One region of the Oceanobacter sp. 3_MG-2023 genome, then DNA from elsewhere that is predicted to be linked to it. Evidence: riboswitches for the same ligand, from Rfam matches in the RefSeq annotation. Region 1 holds a riboswitch; the other holds the start of a gene.
What was found. A riboswitch is a leader RNA that binds a small molecule or an ion and turns the genes downstream of it on or off. The one in region 1 is predicted to bind cobalamin.
Positions count from the first base shown of each region.

Region 2: linked by a shared signal. The riboswitch ahead of Q8W32_RS01785 (ABC transporter ATP-binding protein) and the one ahead of Q8W32_RS04850 (TonB-dependent receptor) in region 1 are both predicted to bind cobalamin.

Region 1 covers NZ_JAUYVX010000004.1:36,393-41,761, forward strand. The annotation lists gene Q8W32_RS04845 (hypothetical protein) at 1-868, opposite strand, end outside; gene Q8W32_RS04850 (TonB-dependent receptor) at 926-3,112, opposite strand; cobalamin riboswitch at 3,259-3,513, opposite strand; gene Q8W32_RS04855 (ketopantoate reductase family protein) at 3,612-4,547, opposite strand; gene Q8W32_RS04860 (YajQ family cyclic di-GMP-binding protein) at 4,695-5,180, shown strand; gene Q8W32_RS04865 (AmpG family muropeptide MFS transporter) at 5,180-5,369, shown strand, end outside.
Region 2 covers NZ_JAUYVX010000001.1:399,653-405,021, reverse strand. The annotation lists gene Q8W32_RS01795 (AMP-binding protein) at 1-814, shown strand, start outside; gene Q8W32_RS01790 (type IV pili methyl-accepting chemotaxis transducer N-terminal domain-containing protein) at 925-1,737, opposite strand; cobalamin riboswitch at 2,754-2,904, shown strand; gene Q8W32_RS01785 (ABC transporter ATP-binding protein) at 3,063-3,890, shown strand; gene Q8W32_RS01780 (iron ABC transporter permease) at 3,887-4,909, shown strand; gene cobT (nicotinate-nucleotide--dimethylbenzimidazole phosphoribosyltransferase) at 4,938-5,369, shown strand, end outside.

The sequences.
Region 1 (5,369 bases):
TGCCATCGATGATATTGCTGATCGCATAGGTGGTGGTATCGATGACATCGACGCCGCCGCTATTGTCGTCGTAGTCACCACGGGCAGCGATATACAGCTGGCCATTAAGCAGTTCCATGCTGGTGGGATTGGTCACGGTCAGAGGAATGCCTTTCAGGCCATCGGTGCTGGTGTCGGTATCAATTTCAATAAGGGTGTCGAGGTCGTACACCACGACGTAGGCGGTGTTGTTGCCGTCATAGCCGTAACGCTGGGTCAGAACAAACAGTTGGTTGTTGTCGATGGCGGCATCGACCATCCCCGGTGTGGTGCTGTAACCGCTGACGCTGTAATCGGACAAGTCGATGGTATCGACCTTGAAGTCGTCTTCGCTGCTGGCGGTGGTGTCGACTTTCCAGGCTGTTTCCGCGCCGTAACGCATCAGCCAGCCGTATTGGTCGTCCTGATGTACCAGGGTATAGACGTTGGCGCTGCTGTCGCCATCATCGTTGGTGGTGTAGGTCCATTCCGGGCTGCTGAGGCTGGCGGTGGCGTCGTAGCGGCTGATGGTATCGACGTAATATTGGCCAATCCGGTATAGCCAGTTGGCTTCGCTGGTGATGGTGTAGTTGGTGTTGGTGTCGCTGAATAATTGTTGCTGGACGCTGCGGTCGCCGGTGATATTGCCGATGGCAACATGGCCACTGCTGTAGTCGGCAGCGGTGGTTTGTACCGCATAGGCTCCTTCTGCAATGGGTTGGGCGTCGTCGTCGTCACCGGCACAGCCACTCAGCATCAGGGTCGCAGAGAGAAGCAGTCCGGCGGTGCTGAACGGGGACAAACAGGTGCGGGATAATGTTGTTGGGTGATCAGGCAGACGGTTAGGCATAACAAAATTCCTTGGGTGTCGTTTGGCAAACTTGTTGGTTGCTGGTGATATGAATATTCAAAGCGAGTAGCTCAGGTACAGTGTCCATTCCCGGCCACGAGCCGGGCGCCCACTGAAGTCGTTAAAACTGTGATTAAACAGGTTGTTAATCCGCAAACCGGCGTGGGTCGGCAGTAGTGACGGTCTGGATGGCACTGGCCATTGGTAGCCGTAATGGATGTTCCAGAGGCGACGTTGATCCCCGGGTACGCTGTTGTAGCGGTCGAGGTAGAGGTCGTCAGCCAGCTCGGCATGGAGATCGATACTGTGGTGCCGGGTGGTCATGGAGGATTGCCAGAGTAATCCGGCAATCAGCCGCAGGTGATAGATGCCGGGCAAGTATTTGTTATCAAAGCCAACGATATCGCTGCTGCTCTGGCTTTGGTAATGGCTGCCTGCCAGCTGCAATTGCCACATCCCCAGGCTCTCTGTTGCGGGTGCTGCGGTCACAGGGCGGTTGAGCTGACTGTGCAGCTGCCATTCCAGCCCGGCCATGGTGGCATCACTGGTATTTTCATAGCGACCAGCCCCGGTTGAGGGGTCATACACGGCGACGATGGCGTTTTCCAGTTGGCGGTGGAACAGGTTGAGGCTGAGCTGCTGGGGGCGTTGTTGCCAGTCTCCGCTCCAGCTGATGTTTAACGACAGTGTTTGGCTTTGCTCTGGTTGAAGGTCGTCGTTGCCCCGGGTCAGGCCGCGGTTGCCGAAGCGTTCATACAAACTGGGTATTCTGAGTGCCTGTTTCCAGCTTAGTTGCAGCTGGCCGTTGCCGGTATCGCTGAGCCAGTATTGTTTCAGGCTGACCAACCCGGAGGTCCAGGACTGCTGCTGATGGGTGTTGTCGCTGTCGCTGCTATCGGTAGCGCTGGTTTGCAACAGGCTGTTTTGCTGGTGGTGGCTGCTACTGATACTGAACTGGCGTGTACTGTCGCTGTTTTGCCATTGTGCCCGACCACTCAGTTGTACTTGCCGCAGCCAGGAATATTGGTCGCAGCGGCTGCTGAGGGAGTCACAATCACCGCTGTCGCTGTCAATCAGGTAGCGGCTGCGATAGCTCTGCTGGCTTATCTTGATACTGCTGCCCAAATCCCAGGCGTGCCATTGTACCTGGCTGCCAAGTTTGGCTTCGCTGTGTTGGTAGCGATAACGGTTGTTGCTGTCGACATAACCGAATACTGCGGTTGGATCGTAAAATGCCTGGCGGTTCAGCGAGTGCCAGAGTTGCCAGTGCTGACGAAAATCTTGTCCCCAGTTGCCCGACAGTTGTACGCCCAGTTGCTTGCTGTCCAGCCGGGAGCGGTTACTCGAGGAGTTGCGATAATACTGTGGCAGTTGTTTGGATTCATCTTGCCAGTACAGGCTGGCAAACAGGCCGGGTTGCTGATGTTTCAGTGTCAGGCGGTCGCGACGATAGGCGGCATTGTTGAGTGCTTGTTGTTGTCCGGCTGGTTGGCTGGTGTCTTCCGGGCTGCTCACCGGGTAGCGGTAATTGTTGTCGCTTTGTTGGTGGTCGATCAATAAATCTGTAGTGCTGTGAGGCTGAGTCCGTAACGGTTGTTGCAGATTCAGGGTCGCCGTACCGTAGCTGCCAGCCGCGGCGGATAGTTGGGTGGGCCTGCTGCTGGTATTGGATGGGCTGCGACGGGTCACGATGTTGATGGTACCGCCGATCGCTTCATCACTGATCAGGCCATTGTCGTCGGCATCGCTGCCGCTGGTCAGGACATCGACTCGCTCAATGGAAGCCAGCGGGATGGCATTAAGATCGTACTGGCCGTATTGACCTGTGGTTACGTCAACGCCATCGATCAGTAGGCGGGTTTGTTTGGCATCAGCCCCTTGCATGGAAATCAGTACCGGGTCGCCCAGCCCCCCCAGGGATTGCACCTGCAGGCCGTTGATACGGCTTAGAAATTCCCCCAGGTTCTGATAACCAGCCGCCAGGGCTTGCTGATCGTAGAGTCGGTAGCTGGTGTCTGCGGCGGGTTCTTGATGGCCATAGACAACCAGCTCATCATCGGCGACCGGCGTATCGTCTGTATCATCGTTGTGTGTCGGGGTTACCGAATCGGCAAAACTGGCAGGCGCAGACAATAACAGGCTCAACATCAGGCTCGACAACAACGATGGTGTCCTTGCCTGTTGGAGGTGGCAAGACAACGGCTTGCGAAAGGCATAACACCAGAAGGGCAAACGTAATGTCATGGAAGTCCTGAGTACCGGGTCAGAATATAACGGCAAGAGCAGGGGGAGCAGACCAGGCAAGCAATCATTGCTTCCGAAGATGGCGGAAGACATCGCCGGGGCGGCGATTGGCGATTGGCACAAATCCCTCCCGCTGCCCTCCGCAACGTCGGTTGATAAAAACAGGCCGGTATCCGGGCTGACGACCTGAGCAGATGCTGCTCGTTCATAACGCCTTCCCACCGGTGCCTGTTGGCTGGCTCGGCAGTGGCTAGTGTCCTGTATGGGCAGGAACCTGTTATTGAATGGGTCGATCACCGTTGCGGGGGCAGCGCCGGTTTATGTTTTTACATCACCGGTCTTCCCGTTTAACCCGAGGCTGAATGATTCAGCCCATGGGCACCTGATTCTGGGCGCAGAGTAGCGGTGGTAATAGCAGGCGTCAAGAATTGCAAAGTAAAATCGTCGAGTCCGGCGCCGTCTGTGGCTGTGGTTTGCCTGTAAGCAGGGAAGGGCGTCCCTAGGTGGGGAGGCCGCTGCGGATATTAAGCTGATCCATTAATGCCCGGGTTAAGGGCAAATCGATTTTTGCCGCGCTGGCCTGGGTCAAGAGATAGCCACAAATATGATCCAGCTCGGTTGGGCGGTTGGCCAGTACGTCTTGCAGGCTGGATGAGCGGTTATCCGCCGTCGACAGGGCAATCTGTGTTACCCGCTCTGGCAGTTGATCTGGTAATGGCCAGCCTTGATGTTGATACAGCTGTTCTATTTCGATGGCCAACGAGTGTAACGGCGCACGGTATTCAGGGTTGCTGATTAATGCGCCATTGAGGCAGCGGTAGCAGGCGGTCAGGGGATTGATCACTGCGTTAATTGCCAGCTTTTGTCGTTGCCGTGTAAGAATATCCGAGACAACCTGGGTATGAGGCAAGTGGCTGGTGATCTGTCGCGGTAATCCATTTGCCTGTGCCGAAGGCAGACCAATCCAGACATCACCCAGTCCGGCATATATGACGCTGTTGTTTTCCAGGCGGTAAGCGCCGTCGGTGGAGATGCCGTGCCAGAGCTCGCAGCTCTGCCCTTGTTCTTTGAGCCAGTGAGCGACTTGTTCATGCTGGCCCATACCGTTTTGTAGCAGCAAAATGCGGTCAACCTGATGCAGTTTGCTGGCATAAGGTAACAGGGCATTCAGGGTGTCACTGGCTTTGGTGGTGATCACCAGCCAGTCCAGCCGCTGATGGTTCCATGGTGGCAGTGACAGAGTCAGGGTCTCTGGCCATTCAGGATGACTCGCACGAATATCTGGCCCGTATTGCAGGGTACGTTCCAACGGCGGGGTGGCCATTGTCGGGGATTGTGGTGAGCGGCCAAGCACATAAAGACGGTGCTGACGCCAGTAGCTGGCCATGACGGTGCCAATGGCACCCAGGCCAAGCAGGCCGATGGATAATGTCATGGCAGGATTATAAGTCGCTTGATGAGCTGGAGCCAGAGCGGGAGGATGACTTTTGCTTTTCAGTGCTGACAGAGGTATACAGTCCGGCTTATTGCCATGCTTATGACTGTATATATTTATTGACAGGTTATTGACAGGAGAAGCCCAATGCCATCGTTTGATGTCGTTTCCGAAGTGGATAAACACGAAGCCCAGAATGCCGTTGATCAGGCCAATCGGGAATTGTCCACTCGGTTTGATTTTAAAGGGGTTAATGCCAGCTTTGAGTTAAAAGATTTTGCTGTCACCTTGACGGCTAATGAGGAATTCCAGATCGAGCAGATGAAACCCATGCTGGAAAGCTCTTTGATCAAGCGCAAGATCAAGGTCAGCTGTCTGGAATATGGCGATCTGGCCGGTGCAGGCAAGCAGGTCAAAATGATCGCGACCTTGCGTCAGGGTATCGACAAGGACCTGGCTCGTAAAATGGTCAAGATTGTCAAAGACAGCAAATTAAAAGTGCAGGCATCGATTCAGGGAGAGATGGTGCGGGTACAAGGTAAGGCGCGAGATGATTTGCAAGCGGTGATGGCGCTGTTTCGTAATGACGATTCCATCGAGATGCCGCTGGCGTTCAAGAATTTCAAAGACTGATGTCTGACCGTAAGGTAACGGATCGCTCTTCTGTTCAATCCAGCCTGGATTCTGCCACGACTTCGACGTCTTTTTTCGGCTGGTGGCGTGATGCCCGGAAAATTTACACCCGTAAGCCGGTACTGGCGATTGCCTTGTTGGGTTTTGGTGCCGGGCTGCCATTTTTGTTGGTGTTTTCGACCCTGACAG
Region 2 (5,369 bases), on a different contig from region 1:
CCTGCAGCAGCACCGGTTTTCAGCGTTTGTGGGCTTGAATACCCTGTTTGTGGCCATGTGTAATCAGGAAAAATTCCGGCAACTGGATTTTTCTGGCCTTAAATTGACGATCTCCGGTGGCATGGCGTTGACCACAACCGCTGCCGAACAATGGAAAAAAGTCACCGGTAATGATATTGCCGAGGGTTACGGCATGACAGAAACGTCACCGGTGGTGTCGTTTAATCCGCCAGGACATATCCAGCTGGGCAGTATTGGTATGCCGGTGTCGAGTACCCTCTGCATTACCGTGGATGATGATGGCCATGAGTTGCCGTTGGGAGAACGGGGCGAGTTGTGCGTTAAAGGGCCACAGGTCATGAAAGGCTACTGGAAACGGGAAGCGGCGACCGATGAGGCATTTTTGCCAGGGGCTGATGGTTTGCCTGTCCGTGAATGGCTGCGCACTGGGGATATTGCCGTGATCCAGGATGATGGCTATATGCGTATTGTGGATCGCAAGAAAGACATGATTATTGTCTCCGGCTTTAATGTGTATCCGAACGAGGTTGAAGATGTTATTGCCGATCACCCCGAGGTGATGGAAGTGGCTGCTATTGGTGTGCCGGATCTGAAAAGCTCAGAAGCCGTCAAGGTCTTTGTTGTGGTGAAGTCTGAACTCAGTGAGGCGGATTTGCGCCACTGGTGCAAAGAGCGTCTGACCAATTACAAGGTACCTAAATATGTGGAATTCCGTACTGAATTACCAAAAACCAATGTTGGTAAAATACTCCGGCGTGAGCTGAGAGCAGAAGAGCTTGCCCAGTCCCGCTGAAGAAGGTGCTCGGCTGGTATGATGGCTAACTAAAAAGCGGATAAGGGAGAAACCCTTATCCGCTTTTTTATGCGGGTCTGAGCCGCGATGGAGGCTTCAGAATGGCTGGCTCAGGACTGGTCCGGGCGTTCTTCCCCAACAATAATCGCTTCATACTGGCTGGTGATCTTATCCAGCTTTACCAGTAATGTTTCAGTCACTTCCTGAATATGTGGCACATCCTTACGCTTGTCGGCACTGTCCTGAAACAGTTTGAACGTCGCTTTGGATGCCATCCAGAAGGATGCAGCGGCTTCCAGCGATGCCGCCAGTTGTGGCGTGGTCAGACGGGAATGCATCAACTCACGCAGGGTGTGATCAAACAGCGCAATGGTGGCGTCGAGATCGTAATGGATCCAGTCGTTGTCATAGCCCCAGTAAATAGCCACACAGTTTCTGGCAATTCGTTGGGATAGCATACGCTGTCTGCCTGCGAGGTAGGCCATTTTGGCGATGTTATCGCCTTCATGTTCTGCCTTGCTGCGGGCAATATCATCACAGAGGGCGAGCAAGCGGTCATTATCTTGCATCAGGTTGCCAACCAGATTGAGGTCTGGCTGTGCCAGAATCTGGGGTTGGTGGATATCCCAAATGGCCTGCGTGTTGGCCAACAGCTTCTGCATCGCTTCGTCGTGATCTTCTTTTTTCAGTTGTTCCAGACGCTGGTTAAACAGCATGACGCTCACATCGCGCTGGCTGTGGGCCGAACGAGTACTCACCCCTGCGCCAAGCATCAGATGATCTTTCATCATCCTCTGGCTAAGCATGATCAGACTGCCTGTTATAGCCACAACACTATTGGCTCTGTTAGCGGTGTAGTTGTTCTTTTTAGGTCGTTTGATCCAGAAAAACCAGATCAACACAACAATGAAGATCAGAAGCATTTGAATTCCTCCGCGAATTCTCTTCATGTGCCGTTTGGTCTTGACTACCAGGAGGGCTGGCGTTTGCCAACCTGGAGAAATAACAGTCAGGTGGTTTGATTGCTCTACAATGCAGCAAAAAATGATCTTATCGAAGGCCTGAGTCAATGAATGATTTCATCTGAGGTCATTTCGAACGTTAACTTTTTTTGTGGCCTGCCTTCTATCGCAACATGGCGGTATAGGTCTGATTTTTTGTCTAGTACATGACCGACCCCGGCGCAAAATATCACTTTACATCAGGATGAGTAGGCCTGGATTGTTACATGCACCTGAGATGCTGGAATACCCCGGTTGTTTCTCAGGATGGATGTAATGCCTAGTCTTACATATCTTTACTGTATTTTGATGCTTGTTGTGTCTCTTGTTGGGCAATGGATTTCTTGTCAGAAACCACCTTGCCAGCGCCGATGTATCGATGCCCAAAAGAACCTTTGCTGCTTACAAGGATAGTGGAATTATTCACTGGTCGGCTTAATTTTGTACGAAATGAGTGCTGGGTCTGATTTTGTAATTATCTTTGGGTGATGTGGTATTTTTCTGCTACCAGTAGCTGTAAAGAAGCTTCAAATGTTTGTTTTTTAATTAAAATTTAATAATTTTTATATGTTTTTGTCATATTTTCAGGTTAGTCCGGCTGTTTTATACAGCATCGGAATTAACAGAGTAAGAATTATAATAAGAATAAGACGCCTTTTTGGTTGGTGTTGTCTCGATGTGGGTGTTTTCTGTTGCTGTACTGAGAAGGCAGGGAAATCCTGCCGTGATTGGCGCGGACTGTTTGTGACGAAGCAAGGCGGGATGACCGGTTGCGTCATGAACTGTCAGTGTTGACTGCTATGAGGCGATGTGACGCGCATCGCCATAATGAGTGGTAATGCTGTGACAGGTGATGACAGGTGATGCTGCAAGTGGATGGTAGCTGGCTGAACCCCTGAATCGATTCGCTATCGTATGGTTTTTGCTTTGCTGATATAGTCCGGCGCTATCAAACAGGTGTTGGGCTGCTCTGACGGCTTAACGTAATTGGGAATCCGGTGTGAGTCCGGAACTGTACCCGCAACTGTAATTCTGTGGCCGTGATGGGCCAGGAAAAGTCAGATACCTCCCTGGAATGGTTCTCTGCCCTGTCTCGACTAACGTCGTGTACGGGTGAATGAATGATTCAGTCTCTTGAATTTTGTTCGTGCGGGAAGACACGAACCATCTCCTTTCCCTGTGGATGCACATGTCGGCACGGTGTTGATGGTCTTGCTTCGTACGGCTTACTTTTGTCGGATATCTCCATGGTTGGTTGTTCCGGTCTGGCGGTCAATAAGCTGGTGCTCACGATTGATCAACAGCCGATTCTGAAACAGATCTCTTTTGCGTTAAAGCGTGGCTCGGTACTGGGCGTGCTGGGCCCTAACGGGGCGGGCAAAACCAGTTTGCTGCTGGCGTTGTCCGGTCAGTTGTCTGGTGCCGGTACTGTGTGCTGGCGTGACCAATTGGTCGCGGATTACCGCTTGAGTCAACGGGCGCGGCGGATTGCTGTTGTGCATCAGCTTAATGATACGGTGTTTGCGCTCAGCCTGCGGCAAATGGTACGCATGGGATTATTGCCGCATCAGTCCTGGTTGGGGCGACAGACCCAGGAGGACGACCAATGTATCGAACAAGCGTTAGATCGTGTTGGTCTGGCGACAAAAGCCGATCAGGTGTTTGCCTCTTTGTCTGGTGGCGAACAGCAGCGCGGCTTGATTGCCCGGGCACTGGTGCAACGGGCAGAACTGATTGTTCTCGATGAACCGGTCAATCATCTGGATGTGTATTACCAGCACGATGTGCTGGCTTTGCTGGGGCAATTGGCTCGGGATAACGGCCTGACCGTGGTGATGAGTTTGCACGATCTTAATCTGTCGGCACATTACTGCGACCAGTTGTTGTTATTGGATCATGGCGAACAAGTGGCTTATGGCACACCGTCGCAGGTATTGGAGCCTGGGCGTTTGCAGCAGGTATTTCGTTTGCCTTGTGCGGTACGTCACGATGCCGGAGCGTTGCGGGTCGATTTTTCACCACCAGCACCGATGGCTCAGACCGTCGCACCGACGGGGCAGGATCAAGCCATATGAGATATCGCTGGATAATCCTGATCGCGGTGGCGTTGTTGTCGCCGTTGGCGGCGTTGTTTTTTGGGTCTGCCGACCTGCCTTTTAATACCGTTTGGCGTTGTCTCGCCGGTTTGCCGGTCGATCCTCTGGACCAATTGATCTTTACTGACCTGCGGTTGCCGCGGGTTGCTGCAGGCGTATTGGTTGGTGCTGGATTGGCCATTGCCGGTGCCTCATTACAGAACGTAACCCGTAACGGCCTTGCTGATCCTTATCTGTTTGGTGTAGTCGCCGGTGCCGGCTTGGGGGCCAGTGTGGTCACCGTGTTGATGGGTACGATGCTGTCACAGCAGCCGTTGCTGGCCTGGCTGCTGGGCTGGTTGCCGGTCGGCACGGCCTTGCCGTTGGCCGCGTTTGGTGGTGCCTTGTTTGCGGTGATGCTGGTTCAGGTTCTGGCTATTACTTCGTTCGCCCGCAGTTCCGAGCAGTTGTTGTTGGGCGGGGTGGCGATTTCGTTGATGCTGGGTTCACTCACCCATTTTATTCTGTTTATCGGTGAGCCTTTTGCTGCCAACAAGGTGCTGTTCTGGCTGATGGGCAGCCTGGGGCGGGTTGAAAGCAGTCAATTATGGCTGTTGTTCCCTGTGGTGTTGGTCAGCAGTGGTGTACTGCTGCTGCTTGGGCGTCATTTTGATGCCATGTTGCTGGGGGATGACAACGCTCGCACGCTGGGAGTGGATGCCGTACGCCTACGGGCGCTGGCACTGGTGATCTGTGCTGCCTTGACCGCTGCAGTCGTGGCGTATTGTGGTGGTATCGGTTTTGTTGGCCTGATGATTCCCCATATTGTGCGACGCTGGCTGGGCGTTACGACCCGAACGCTGATCGCAGGCTGTTTGTTGCTCGGCAGTACCTTTCTGGTTTGGGTGGATGTGATTGCCCGTTCGGCAGTCGCCAGCCAGGAAATTCCCATCGGTATTATTACCTCTGCTTTGGGCAGCGTCTTTTTTCTGTTGGTTATGCGTCAGCGGCTGGCCTGATCAGAACTGACTGGAGTTTCGTTTATTTATGCATACGGTTTCTTTTGATATTCCAGCACTCGGACAGGCTGGTCAGGCGCAGATACAACAACGGATTGATCAGAAAACCAAACCTCCGGGGGCGTTGGGGGCGTTGGAAGTACTGGCCGCCCAACTGGCCCAGATCCAGCAACTGGATGGCGGCGACGAGGAAATCCGGATCACCCGGCCAACCATGCTGGTGTTTGCTGCTGACCATGGTATTGCTCGTCATCCCGTCAGTATTGCCCCTCAGGCTGTTACCAGACAAATGGTGCTGAATTTTCTGGCTGGTGGGGCGGCTATCAACTGCTTTTGTCAATCCAGTGATATGGCCTTGCAAGTGATTGATGCCGGAGTGATTCAGCCGCTGGAAGCTGATCATCGGTCACTGTTACGGCGTCGGGTTGGCCTGGGTAGTGCCGATTTTTCGGCCCAGCCA